DNA from 4 places in the Paenibacillus sp. FSL H7-0703 genome. Region 4 is predicted to be linked to each of the others. Evidence: predicted binding sites of a transcription regulator. Region 4 holds the regulator's gene; each other region holds the start of a gene.
What was found. The regulator LexA, encoded in region 4, represses DNA repair genes until DNA is damaged. The targets are predictions, from matches to a motif close to CGAACATATGTTCG.
Positions count from the first base shown of each region.

Region 1: the regulator LexA is predicted to act here: its motif matches at 1,702-1,715, upstream of MHB46_RS25315 (YolD-like family protein).
Region 2: the regulator LexA is predicted to act here: its motif matches at 1,462-1,475, upstream of recA (recombinase RecA).
Region 3: the regulator LexA is predicted to act here: its motif matches at 1,630-1,643, upstream of MHB46_RS21730 (YolD-like family protein).

Region 1 is NZ_JBBOPF010000002.1:255,667-258,844, forward strand. It holds gene cysK (cysteine synthase A) at 1-867, shown strand, start outside; gene MHB46_RS25315 (YolD-like family protein) at 1,327-1,662, opposite strand; gene MHB46_RS25320 (bZIP transcription factor) at 1,814-2,413, shown strand; gene MHB46_RS25325 (serine hydrolase domain-containing protein) at 3,067-3,178, opposite strand, start outside.
Region 2 is NZ_JBBOPF010000001.1:1,077,963-1,081,140, reverse strand. It holds gene MHB46_RS04205 (competence/damage-inducible protein A) at 34-1,302, shown strand; gene recA (recombinase RecA) at 1,545-2,606, shown strand; gene MHB46_RS04195 (regulatory protein RecX) at 2,801-3,178, shown strand, end outside.
Region 3 is NZ_JBBOPF010000001.1:4,819,356-4,822,533, reverse strand. It holds gene MHB46_RS21740 (hypothetical protein) at 1-8, opposite strand, end outside; gene MHB46_RS26275 (accessory gene regulator ArgB-like protein) at 1-525, opposite strand; gene MHB46_RS21735 (hypothetical protein) at 476-1,189, opposite strand; gene MHB46_RS21730 (YolD-like family protein) at 1,255-1,590, opposite strand; gene MHB46_RS21725 (hypothetical protein) at 1,802-2,272, shown strand; gene MHB46_RS21720 (hypothetical protein) at 2,259-2,759, shown strand; gene MHB46_RS21715 (hypothetical protein) at 2,795-3,067, opposite strand.
Region 4 is NZ_JBBOPF010000001.1:90,542-93,719, forward strand. It holds gene MHB46_RS00400 (hypothetical protein) at 1-11, opposite strand, end outside; gene MHB46_RS00405 (hypothetical protein) at 246-548, opposite strand; gene lexA (transcriptional repressor LexA) at 823-1,449, opposite strand; gene MHB46_RS00415 (LysM peptidoglycan-binding domain-containing protein) at 1,638-2,006, shown strand; gene MHB46_RS00420 (DUF896 domain-containing protein) at 2,115-2,321, shown strand; gene MHB46_RS00425 (hypothetical protein) at 2,442-2,951, shown strand; gene MHB46_RS00430 (HAD family hydrolase) at 3,107-3,178, shown strand, end outside.

The DNA.
Region 1 (3,178 bases), on a different contig from region 4:
ATCCAAAATATTGAGGCAAGCGTGGTAGCAAAGTTGGAATATTTAAATCCGGCTGGTAGCGTTAAGGACCGCATTGGATATGCTATGATTAAAGACGCTGAGGAGAAGGGCTTAATCAATAAAGACTCCGTTATTATCGAGCCGACAAGTGGAAATACTGGAATCGGACTTGCATTTGCAGCTGCGTCTCTTGGATATAAACTTATAATTACACTTCCTGAAACGTTTAGTATCGAACGTCGTAAGCTTTTGACTGCGTTCGGTGCTGAGCTTGTGTTAACACCGGGATCCGAGGGGATGAGAGGCGCTATCAAGCGTGCTGAGCTCTTAGCTGCCGAAATACCGAACTCTTTCATACCACAGCAATTCAGCAATCCTGCCAATCCAGAAATTCATCGCAAAACTACAGCGGAGGAAATCTGGCAGGATACAGACGGCGGTGTAGATATTTTTATCGCGGGCGTAGGTACAGGTGGAACTATTTCGGGCGTTGGCCAAGTATTGAAGGAACGAAAACCTTCTGTAAAAGTGATAGCCGTCGAACCGTTCGATTCACCAGTGCTGTCTGGCGGTACTCCAGGTTCACATCAACTACAAGGACTCGGTGCTGGTTTCATTCCAAATAACTTTAATGAAGAATATGTGGATGAGGTTTTCAAAGTTAAAAACGAAGATGCGTTTGAAACTGCACGCCTGCTTGCCAAAACAGAAGGGCTGCTTGTTGGTATTTCTTCTGGGGCTGCGGTTTATGCAGCAACACAAATTGCGAAACTTCCAGAAAACAAAGGCAAGATGATCGTGGTCATATTACCTGATACAGGTGAGCGTTATTTATCCACTCCGCTTTTCTCACACGTAGAATTATAAAACGCCGAAGGCAGGGATCCTCCTGCCTCATTTGTTAATTTTCCAGCCACGACAAGCAAGAGCCTATAGAATTGCTTCATTAACCTAAATTGATACCTTTCTTCGCCAGCGGTCCATTTTTCGCACAACGAATGGACCGCTAGCGAAGAAAAAGTTACCTTGGCCCAGCGCGATGTCATTGTAGCTCATCAGGCTTTTTCTGTAAAAGTGAGCTTCTCCGTAATAGTCTTGTACCACTCTGTAAGCCTCTTTCTTTAACTTGATGCGGGTGTAACGCATCATCATCAGGAAGTCTTCGATTGCGATATGAGGATCTGCTTTTTTAGTTAATCAGCTAAAACACTAGCGTCAAATGCTCCTAGAAAGACTTCGACTTGAAATGTCGTAGGTAAGGCGGTTGAAAATATTTCTTGTTTGTTGGATAACGTCAGTAGAATATTTACTCCCCTTAGATTTTTGCTAGATACTTGCTGAAATGATATCCTCCAACTTGTTCCAACTAAAATCATCCTCGCCACGAAACAGTTTCACTTCCCTGCGAGCAGTATTTATAGACATGATTACACCTGTGAGTTCTTCGTCATCGAACGGGCTAAAAACCACTATCGATATAGGTTGACGTGTGTTGTAAGAGACTATGATCGCCTGCTCAATTAGCTGCACTTCTTGATCATCAAGTTCAGGCTTACCACGCCGTTGGCGATCTTTCATAAGCTTCAGGCATGCTTCCTTATGTTTAGGGATGATTATCCGACTGCTTTCCCATAATCCATTGCCCTCAAGTTTCTTTCCCATGTATACAGCCTCCTGATGTGTTATGTAGAAATCATATTCCGAACATACGTTCTAGACAAGGCTTTTTGTATGCCGAATCCAAAACTTTTGTCCTAGAAAAATATTCCTAGGTCTGATAGACTACACGAAAATACAAAATCAGGGGGATAATATGAAAATTGTAACAGGTATATTGGTGGCTGCCGCGTTTCTAACGCTTGCAGCTTGCTCGCCTAAACAAACTGCCACAACAAATGACACTAAACCAGCTACTACGCCAACGAATACTGCCGCACCAGCAGCACCAGTGGAACAAAAGCAAGAAGATACGGTTACACCTATTAAAAAGGGCGAGACAGTTACAATACAAGATTTCGCTGATATAACAGTAACGGGAAATAAGATTTCGAAAAAAATCGAACCCTCTAAACCGGGAGACTTCCACACACTATACAAATCCAAAGAAACAGACTCCACCTTCTTTGCTCTAATCATTAAAGCCAAAAATCTTGGGACAGAAGGTATTAAAGCGGATAAAATAGCGGAAGTAAACCTAAAATTTGATAACAAATATGATTATGATACATTCAGTACTATTGAGGAACGTGGTGGTGAAGACTTTACTTACACCAACATAACTAGCGTAGACCCACTTAAAACGGGAACACTGTACTATCTTTCAGAGATCCCCAATGAGGTGGCTAAAAGTGATAAGCCATTAAAAGCAGAGATAAAGATTCAGGATAAAGTTTACGAATATACGATCAGATAAAAAACAACCCCTGAGCAATCCGGGGTTTTAATCTACTGTCAGCAGAAACCAAAGTATTTGACTGAGTGTCTTTATTCCATGCGACCTTTCGAATTGTCATACCGCTAGACTTCATAAAATAAGTTTTAGACGGACTTAGAAATTGGAACAGCGACAACTAAGGACGAGAAGATAAAGTCCTAGACTGTCGCTGTTCCATTGAACTAACGTATCCCGTTAGCGGAATAACATATACGAAATTCTGATATTTTTGTACAACAGTCTTAATGTTTGATTTTCCTTGAAGTCTTTTTTAAATAGAAATTGTAGGCTGGTGCAATGTGTAGGTTAGTAATATTACGTCGTCTATACCTACTATATTTCTAAAAATTTATATATATTTTCTTATTCTCTATTTCGAATTTGCGTCTAACCTATTTTACCGATTTCGGCGGTAAACAATCTGTTGGCGGAAGTGGTAAAGAAGTTGATAGTAGAGCTTGACTGACCGAATATAAAATACGCCGTCGTTATGCCTCTCGTGCATCTTATCTATTTTGATGTCGTTTTATTCTGAATGCTGACATATGTGTCTCGATTGCATGAAACGACGGTTAATCACAGCAGAAACCGACATCCGCCCTCAAATAAAGGGCGCGATGTCGGCTTTAAACTTAACGGCCAAACTCCTTATTGATTATTTTATTGTGAGCCGGCTCCACTTCCGGAGCTACCGAGTTGATGCACGTTACCAAAATATGCTGCCCGCCTAGAGATCCGAAGGCT
Region 2 (3,178 bases), 990 kb from region 4:
CCCATAATATTCGCAGTACAGGAGGAAGAATTGATGAAAGCTGAAATAATTGCAGTAGGAACAGAGTTATTACTCGGACAAATAGTGAATACAAATGCTCAATATTTGTCACAAGAGCTGGCTACAATTGGAATCGATGTATATTTTCAGACTGTGGTTGGCGATAACATAGATCGGCTTCAGGAAGCGATAAGAATTGCTCAGAAGCGTGCGGATATTATTTTGTTTTCCGGCGGTCTGGGGCCGACTCAGGATGATTTGACGAAAGAGGCGATAGCGGCTGTATTGGGGCGAAAATTGCACATAGATCGTCTTGCAATGGACAAGCTAGATCAATTTTTCCGTAACCGTGGGGTAGAAATGACCGAGAATAACCGCCGGCAGGCGCTTTCTATTGAAGGTGCTACTCCACTTGAAAATGAGACAGGGCTAGCTGTGGGCGACGCGATTGCACAGGACGGTAAATTTTATGTAGTTTTGCCTGGACCGCCTAAGGAACTCAAACCCATGTTTGCAAACCATGCGAAACCTTGGTTGCTTCAGCAAGCATTGAGCGGTGAGGAAATGCCAATTTATTCGAAAATGCTAAAATTTGCAGGGATCGGTGAGTCAGCTCTTGAAACCCATTTGTTAGATTTGATCCAATCCCAGACAGATCCTACGATTGCTCCTTATGCCAAGGAAGGGGAAGTCACGATCCGTATATCCACCAAGGCGGCCAGCGAAAGTGAAGCATTAATTAAGTTGACAGCTACGGAAGTAGAAATTCAGCAGCGTCTTTCGGAGTATATGTATGCAAGCGAGGATGTTGCGCTGGAGAAGGTTATCGTAGATCTAATGGCCAAACGCGAACTCACTGTGAGTGCGGCAGAAAGCTGTACAGGTGGAATGCTGATGGAACAGATTACTTCTATACCTGGCAGTGCTGCTATGTTTCAAGGTGGCATCGTGTGCTATTCCAATGAAATGAAGATGAAGTTACTCAACGTGCCTTATGATTATTTGGAAGGGGACCATGCGCCAGGCGCAGTGAGTAAGGAAGTAGCCCTTGTGCTTGCAGAGCAGGCGAGAATGATCATGGATAGCGATTTTGGACTTTCAGTTACTGGTGTAGCTGGGCCTGGGTATTCCGAACGGAAGCCAGTCGGTCTAGTGTATATTGGCATTGCTGAACGCGACAAGGAAACGGAAGTACATGAACTGAGACTGAGTGGCAACCGTGAAACAATCCGACTGCGATCAGTTAAAGCAATCCTGTACAGATTGTGGCGCAGGCTGGTAGAGAACGAGAAACTCTCTTAAACATCTATGTACAGTGTGACTCGTAGAGTTGTTTTAGATAGATATTCATGGTATAATCATCTTATCGGAAGAACCGTTGCAAAGCCTTTTGCCAGCGGTTCTTTTTTTGTTTTAAGAGACAGGTGTAATTATAGAAGAGAGTTGTGCGAATAAAAAAAACGAATGTATGTTCGAAAAAATGCTTGGCAAGCGTGTCAAAACAAGGTATTATTAAAGTACAAACAATGAAGGATGTGAGTTTATTGTCAGATCGTCGTGCTGCGCTGGATATGGCGCTCCGTCAAATAGAAAAGCAATTTGGTAAAGGTTCCATTATGAAGTTGGGTGAGTCTACCCATATGCAAGTGGAAACGATCCCCAGTGGTTCGATTGCTTTGGATATTGCGTTAGGAACGGGCGGCTTTCCAAGAGGCCGGGTTATTGAAATATACGGACCGGAATCATCCGGTAAAACGACAGTAGCTCTTCACGCTATCGCAGAGGTGCAAAAAACAGGCGGACAAGCCGCCTTTATCGACGCCGAGCATGCGCTTGATCCGTCGTATGCAAGCAAGCTGGGTGTCAATATTGATGAGTTGTTACTATCGCAACCAGATACAGGAGAGCAGGCGCTTGAGATTGCCGAAGCCCTTGTACGTAGTGGAGCAGTAGACATTGTAGTTGTTGACTCCGTAGCGGCACTTGTGCCCAAGGCAGAGATTGAAGGCGAAATGGGAGATTCCCACGTTGGTCTTCAAGCACGTTTGATGTCTCAGGCATTGCGTAAGCTTTCTGGAGCCATTAATAAGTCGAAAACCATTGCTATTTTTATTAACCAGCTACGTGAAAAAGTAGGTGTTATGTTCGGTAACCCTGAAACAACACCAGGTGGACGCGCCTTGAAGTTTTACTCTACGGTACGTTTGGATGTTCGTCGTATTGAAAGTTTGAAAATGGGTAACGACATTGTGGGTAACCGCACACGTATTAAAGTCGTGAAGAACAAAGTTGCCCCTCCTTTCCGTCAGGCTGAGGTGGATATTATGTACGGTGAGGGTATTTCCAAAGAAGGTAGCTTGATCGATATCGGTACGGAGCATGACATTGTCGACAAGAGCGGAGCCTGGTATTCCTACGAAGGTGAGCGCCTTGGTCAGGGACGTGAGAATGCTAAACAATTTTTGAAGGAAAATCCGAATATTGCTAGTACGATCGAACAAAAAATTCGGGTGGCCAGCAATTTGGTTACGACGGTTGCTCCGCCTACAGAAGAAGAGTTGGCACAGCAAGCGAAGGAAGAACAGGAATTGTTGGAGCTTGAATAAAGCTTGGTGAACCCTGATTTGTGAACTGGGGCCAGGGTTATGGCACCGTCCGTTTGAATAGCATGATTCTGATGCCCTGCACAGTTGTGCAGGGCATTTTTGCATCAACTAAAGTCTGCTTTGTCGCGGAATCTAACTTTGCGTAGCAGGTGTTCAAAGGCTGCTTTCGTGAATTTCAAAGTGAGGGAAATATATTGCAGTTGGACGATGAAGATGAATACACTTCGGAAGCAAATAAGCAACAAGGGATTTCTCTTTTTCCGGATCATGAGGAATTGATGATTACTAGGGTAGAGCAGGGACAGGGACGCAAACGTGGAAGGTATATCATTCATTTTGGTCCGTATTCGCTGTCTGTATTAGAAGATGTAATGATCAAGTACAATATGTTCAAAGGAACGTCATTTGATAAAAAAGAACTGGAAGATATCGTTCTGGCAGATGAAAAGCAACAGGCTTATGTACTTGCGCTTCGCTATTTGGGGCGAAAGCCTCGCACACGTCAGGAAATTGCCCAACGTTTGTTACAAAAAGAACTGGATCAGTCTGTTATTGACGAAGTAATGGTTCGA
Region 3 (3,178 bases), 4.7 Mb from region 4:
TTATTCATCCTGCTCACCTCCCTTCCGTGGTAGAAGTAGAACAGCCTGAGCCGTGAAAGATAGAGCAATTACAGGGGATTGGATTATAAAATTAGTGATTACGACAGCTAACGAAATCCATTTTAAATATGGATCTAATCCCGAAGGATTAAGGTCCTTAGATTTGCGAGGAGCCACATAGAGTACAATTACTGCCGATATGGCTGTAAGAAGTAACGTGCCTTCATATCCCAAATGTATCAATGGAATTGCTGCGAAAAGTGCAGCTGAAAATACAGCACAGAATGTTAGAGAACGAAAATGGAACCCGCCCGAAAACTTCCTGAGGGCAACGAAAGAAAGAAAGGCCAATAGGGCATTTAAAACATCCCCTAGTACCCATCCGAACAATAGCGTAAGTATTAGGCCAGAATACCAATTAAGCTTAATCGCAATTATATATGTTAGTACGTCGGCGCTGCCGGGTCCGTCTGGATCAGCTCTTTTTATTCCTAACGCGATACGCCTCGATAGCCTTTCTAGCATCTTCCCTGTCCTCCTTACGTGAAAAGAAATAAGAGAGACCAAATGTGAATATAGACATAAGCAACAAAATAAACGGACTTAGCTGGTATAAAAGCACCCCTGCTATGCAGATGGTTACAGAGGATAAAAGAGCGCTAATTGATACTCTCCTATTTTCTTCGGATAAATAATTTTCACGCCACAAAAAATCGTGTGGTGGCGTGACAATAAATGAAAATCCAACATAATAAATCCTGAGGGCAAAAGATATAGCAAAGCTGATAAGTATATATGTTATTTGGAGGACAAAGACCTGATAGGTTGTGTTTTGCTGTAGTACACCGGTCTGCAAAATACCCAACAAGTTATACAGGTAATAAACACCGACCTGCAAAATTGCATATGCACTAATACCAGCTCCTAAGATAAATGCGGCTAAATGCGTTTTAATCGCCATTCCATAACGGAAAAACAATATAAAGAGTATATATTGTAAAGGTAGATCCCATTTTGGAATGTCAAAAACCACACGCATAAAAAATGAAATTATGGCTATGAATATCCCAAACCCAATAATCCTTTTTTTATATGATGCAACTGGCAACATATATATTTTCAAGGAGAACACCATAACGGCTATTGCATCCAAAATACCGAGTAATATATAAATCGCATTACTTAACACCTCACACCGCCTATCTAATTAATCTACCTTAATTATATAGGGGCGCATGACGTAAGCAAGAGATTTTAAAAATTTGTCGATATAATATCCTCTAGCTTAATCCAGCTAAAATCATCTTCCCCGCGAAACAGTTTTACCTCACGTCTAGCCGTGTTAATTGACGTAACTACACCAGTCATAACCGTATCGTCAAACGGGCTAAATACGGTCACCGTGACGGCGTTGCGTGAGTTGTAAGAGTCTATGAGCGCCCGCTCGATGAGCTGAACCTCTTGGTCGTCCAACTCAGGTTTACCGCGGTGCTGGCGATCCTTCATTAACTTTAAATATGCTTCCTTATGCTCCGGTATAATAATGCGCGAGCTTTCCCATAACCCATTTTCCTCTAATTTTTTAGACATGTATGTAGCCTCCTGATGTGTTATGTATTGATTATATTGCGAACACTTGTTCTGTGCAATAAAATATTATTGCCAAGTCACACAGAAGTTTTTCAATTTAGGTTGTTTTCTTACTCCTGAGTTTACCTATATTATATTGGCAGATATAGCCAAACGCGTATCAATAGGGTAAACTATACTTACGGAAGATGCACAGCAACTACTCCAGCCGATGGAGATTCATGACGGTGAGAATATGCTTAACGATACAAGAATTTATTACTTTATCCTTTCAGAGGACATGACCAACATAGGCGCTTTCGATGAAAAGAAAAAAATGTTAATATATGAGCCTTTTTATAAACGAAAGATGTCTCTACCTTCAAAATTGAAATTTTGCATTACTTCAGCTATGCATTTACATGAACCTAAAAACAATAGAATCACTGCTGAGTTTAGAGACCCATCTGGAAATGTGTTGGATGTACTCCCGCTTAGTGAATTAATGTTAGAAAATAATAATGATATAGAGAAAATTAAGTCTGTAGATGGAGGCGTTAGCGTCGCCACACAACAGGGTATTGAAGTTGATACGGCCGGAGAATATCATTTTGTTGTTTTATTGAATGACGAAGTCACCCTGTTTACAGCCCCGGTTATAATAGAAAATGAAAATGGGGATTCGAGCGATGACGATGAATAATTTCGTGAAAATAGGAGATAGAGAAGGCTCAAATGTAGTAAAGTTCGGAATAAAAGAAAACAGACGGCAAAAAACTACTCCTAAACAACAATGGTCTTCAAATGAATCAGCAGCTGGTGAGGAAAGCCCAACAGGAAGCGGAGGTGGAGGCGGAATGAACGATATACTGCGTAGAATAGAAAGTCTGGAGCAAGGTCAAAAAGACTTGAAAGACGATTTAAAAGATAAGGTTTCAAAATCAGACTTGGACAAATCCACTTTAGAATTGAAGCTATACATGCGTGAACTTTTCGAAAAAGTGCCCACCGAAGACAGAATCAAGACCATCTTTAGTGAACAACTTAAGTCCCACGGTGTAGCCACTGAAACATATGTAAAAGCACAAATCAACGAATCTAACGCTACTCTAATGAAATGGATTGTCGGAATCGGAATATCGGCAATTGTTTCTATTGGTTTGGCCCTAATACGCTTTTTCACTCATTAAAACGAAAGTCCGCCACGCGTCGGACTTTCGTTTTTTTAATATTCTGTATAGTACCTATTTGCAGCCCCCGGAGGCGTGACAATCTTCTGATCACGATCCCAGCCTTCAATAATGACAATATGCCGTGTGTCCGATTTGTTTTCCCACAAGATATAATTATCCTTTTCAAGAGCCAGCAGCCCCGCCTTTATGTCCTCTGTGCGCCTTCCCGTCTTTATCTCCAATTCCTTCATTGTCGGTAGCCGTCTTCTTCCGGCTGAATAGTTGTAGAGTATCCGCAGTAATTTTCGTTCGATGTCTGGTAGCATGATGATCACTCCTCTGTGAATATTATATGCAAACATGTGTTCGTTATTCAACATAAAAAATACTCCACTGGCAGTTTAATTGCCAGTGGAGCTAGTACTTTCTTTGGCACT
Region 4 (3,178 bases):
TTTCTGATCATCTGCATATCTCCTTTGCTTAGGTCTGCTATATACATATGTCAATTGTGATAGTAATGTATCAGCATAAATCTATTAAAAGCAAAAAGAAGCTGGTACCTATATTACTAATGGTTAACAAAAAACTCATGCGAACCTGTCTTCGCCATTTCAACTTTACGTTGCAGGAGAATGTTACAGGCAGGTCGGCATGAGTCTAATAGTGTAGATAAATAATATGCAGTTTAGTATGAAAATTATTTACTATTAAGAGTGTTAAGTTTTTTCTCGTAGTACGCCTCTTGAGCAAGAATATGATTCAGTTGTTCAGAGAGCAGTTTATATTCTTGGCTGTCTTCTGGATAATTGTTTCTTTCGGAAATTACAGCTTCGAGTTGCTTTTCTAAATACCTGAAATGGATAAGTATTTGTATGTACTGAATACGATCGTAGGTTGTTATGTGTGATTTCTCTTTTGCATACAAATGATCCATTGTTGGTACTACACAGCTTATGGCGATAAATATCACAAAAAACGCTGAAATTATAATTTTTTTCATTTAATTCCTCCTACAGAGCTATGAGTAATTAATATACCATATTTATCCAAAACAAAGAAAGATCTATTAGTTTTGCCCATAACAGTATAGCTGCTCAAGATCAGTGGGTGATTATTTGAGATGAGGAGGCTGATTTTATAGTAGAAACAATAGGAATAGGTTGCTGAAATGAAAAAATAGTTGTGAGATACATAATAACAATACAAAACCGGCTTGCCCTAGGCAGCCGGTTTTGTATTAGTGGTTAGAATAACGGGGAAGAAAGAACGAGAAATCAGTGGAAGTCCCGGAAGAGTCCTACAACCTTGCCCAAAATGCTGACGTGTGTCAGGCGAAGCGGTTCAAAGGCTGGATTTTCAGGTTGAAGCCGGATATGATCTTTTTCTTTGTAGAAGGTTTTAACTGTAGCTTCGTCTTCATCTGTCATAGCTACAACAATATCGCCATTATCAGCGGTCTGCTGCTGACGTACGATTACATAGTCTCCGTTAGCAATCCCAGCCTCAATCATGCTTTCGCCTACAACAGATAACATGAATATTTTATCCTCACCAACAAAGTGTTGGGGAAGAGGAAAGTAATCTTCAATATTTTCTGTCGCCGTAATAGGAAGGCCAGCAGTTACTTTGCCGACGACGGGGACACGACTAATGGAGTAATTAATCAAGTTGCTGTTATCCGATTCGTCTTGACCGAGTAACTCAATAGCCCGTGGTTTTGTAGGATCGCGTCGAATGAGTCCTTTTTTCTCTAAACGATCCAAATGACCGTGAACCGTAGAACTGGAGGCCAATCCGACAGCCTCGCCTATTTCGCGTACAGAAGGGGGGTATCCCTTTAGACGCACTTCATTGCGGATAAATTCAAGAATGGCCTGCTGGCGGCTCGAAATCTTAGACATACCGTATCAACCCCATTTAGTAACGTTTGGGAAAATTATAGCATAGAACCTCCGTTCGTACAAACATAAGTTCTAAATAATCCCTAAAAATAATCGCGAACTTTTGTTCTCTTTTCTATTGAACAAAACAAATGTTCGTGTTATATTGTGAAAACATAAGAACAAACGTTTGGAGGTCGCAGCCAATGATGAAATATAGCACTTATCAAAGTATTTTTCCGATGAATTCAGAAAATTTGCAGGAGACCCGAAAAGAGGGTAGAGCGCATTTTATGCAAATTATTACTAATACTCTTTTAGTTAAGCTTCTTATTTTAGTGATTGTTGCTTGGATTGCAGGGGCAGGTGTACTTACGGTTTTCGCGGCACCTTCAGCTTCCAAGGAAGAAGTGACTAAACTGACCGTACAACCTGGAGATACGTTGTGGGAGATTGCCGCAAATCATAAACCGGAACGAATGGATACACGGGTATATATAGAAGGAATTGTGCGGATTAACGGTTTGGAGGATCGGGGAGTACAGGCAGGTCAGGTACTCAAGCTTCCTAACTTCTGATCTATAGACAATTAGAGCTTGTCAGGGAGCGTAATGCGGGAGCCTTGACAAGCTCTTTTCTACATGTCAAAGTGTATTATATCTTTGCTTTTATGGAGGGGACACAATTTGGATATAGACAGCTTAGTTCAGCGCATCAATGAATTAGCGCGCAAAGCAAAATCCGAGGGTTTGACGGAAGAGGAAGCCACAGAGCGCGCCAATCTTCGGGAAATTTATTTAGGTAACATTCGCCGTAATTTTCGGCAGCAGCTTGAAACGATTGAATTTGTGGACGATGATACATCGAAGGGAAATGACGGGCTGAAGCATTAAAGTTGTTAAAGCGCCCAAGCCTGCAATTTGCCTTTTGTTTTAGGTACCGTTCTCGGTATCTATATAGATCAGCTTTGAGGCAATTGTTTTATTGTAATATATCTGGGAAGGAATTGAGAGATGGCCCGATCATTTGAAAGAAAAGTACGCAAAAACACAGCGCATTTAAATAAATCGCGCAAAAAGCAAGGCATTCAAACCATTAATGGCGCAGGTTCTGCAATGGATATTTTCCGTGGTCGTAACATTACTGTGCCAATTATGCTGGCTGGTCTTTCTGTATTGTACATGCTTATGAGTTACTTTTTGACTAAGACTGGCATGCGAGGAATGGATTGGCTTGTATTCGGCCTCTACTTGATGCTGGCTGTTATCTTTTTCATCCGTCGTCCTTATCTGAAAGTGGGAAAGGATACTCTCTATATGCTGAAAGGTGGTAGAGAACGTCCAATGACGGCTGGGGACATGAAAGCCATCAAGATTGAAAAGGGTTACGTAACCGTTGAAAGAAAAGGTAAGGGCGGTAATTTCATTTTCACAAAATCATTAGGTCGCTATGACACGGATGCCATTGCAGAGCGACTTGAGAAGTTTGCGCTATCCAATCAGATACAGGTGGACAAGAAATAACTGATTTAGCCTGTAGCTCTTTAACAAAGGCCGTATGATGTTATTTCATATAACATGCTGCGGCCGCTTGCTTAATATGGGCACACATAACGATTCAAATATTTAACCGAGCAAATAGGTGTACATATACTGTGGAAAGAGAGTGGATAATTCAGATGACGATTCAGGCGGTAATGTTTGATCTTGATGATACCCTTTTATGGGATGAACGTAGTGTAGAAGAGGCA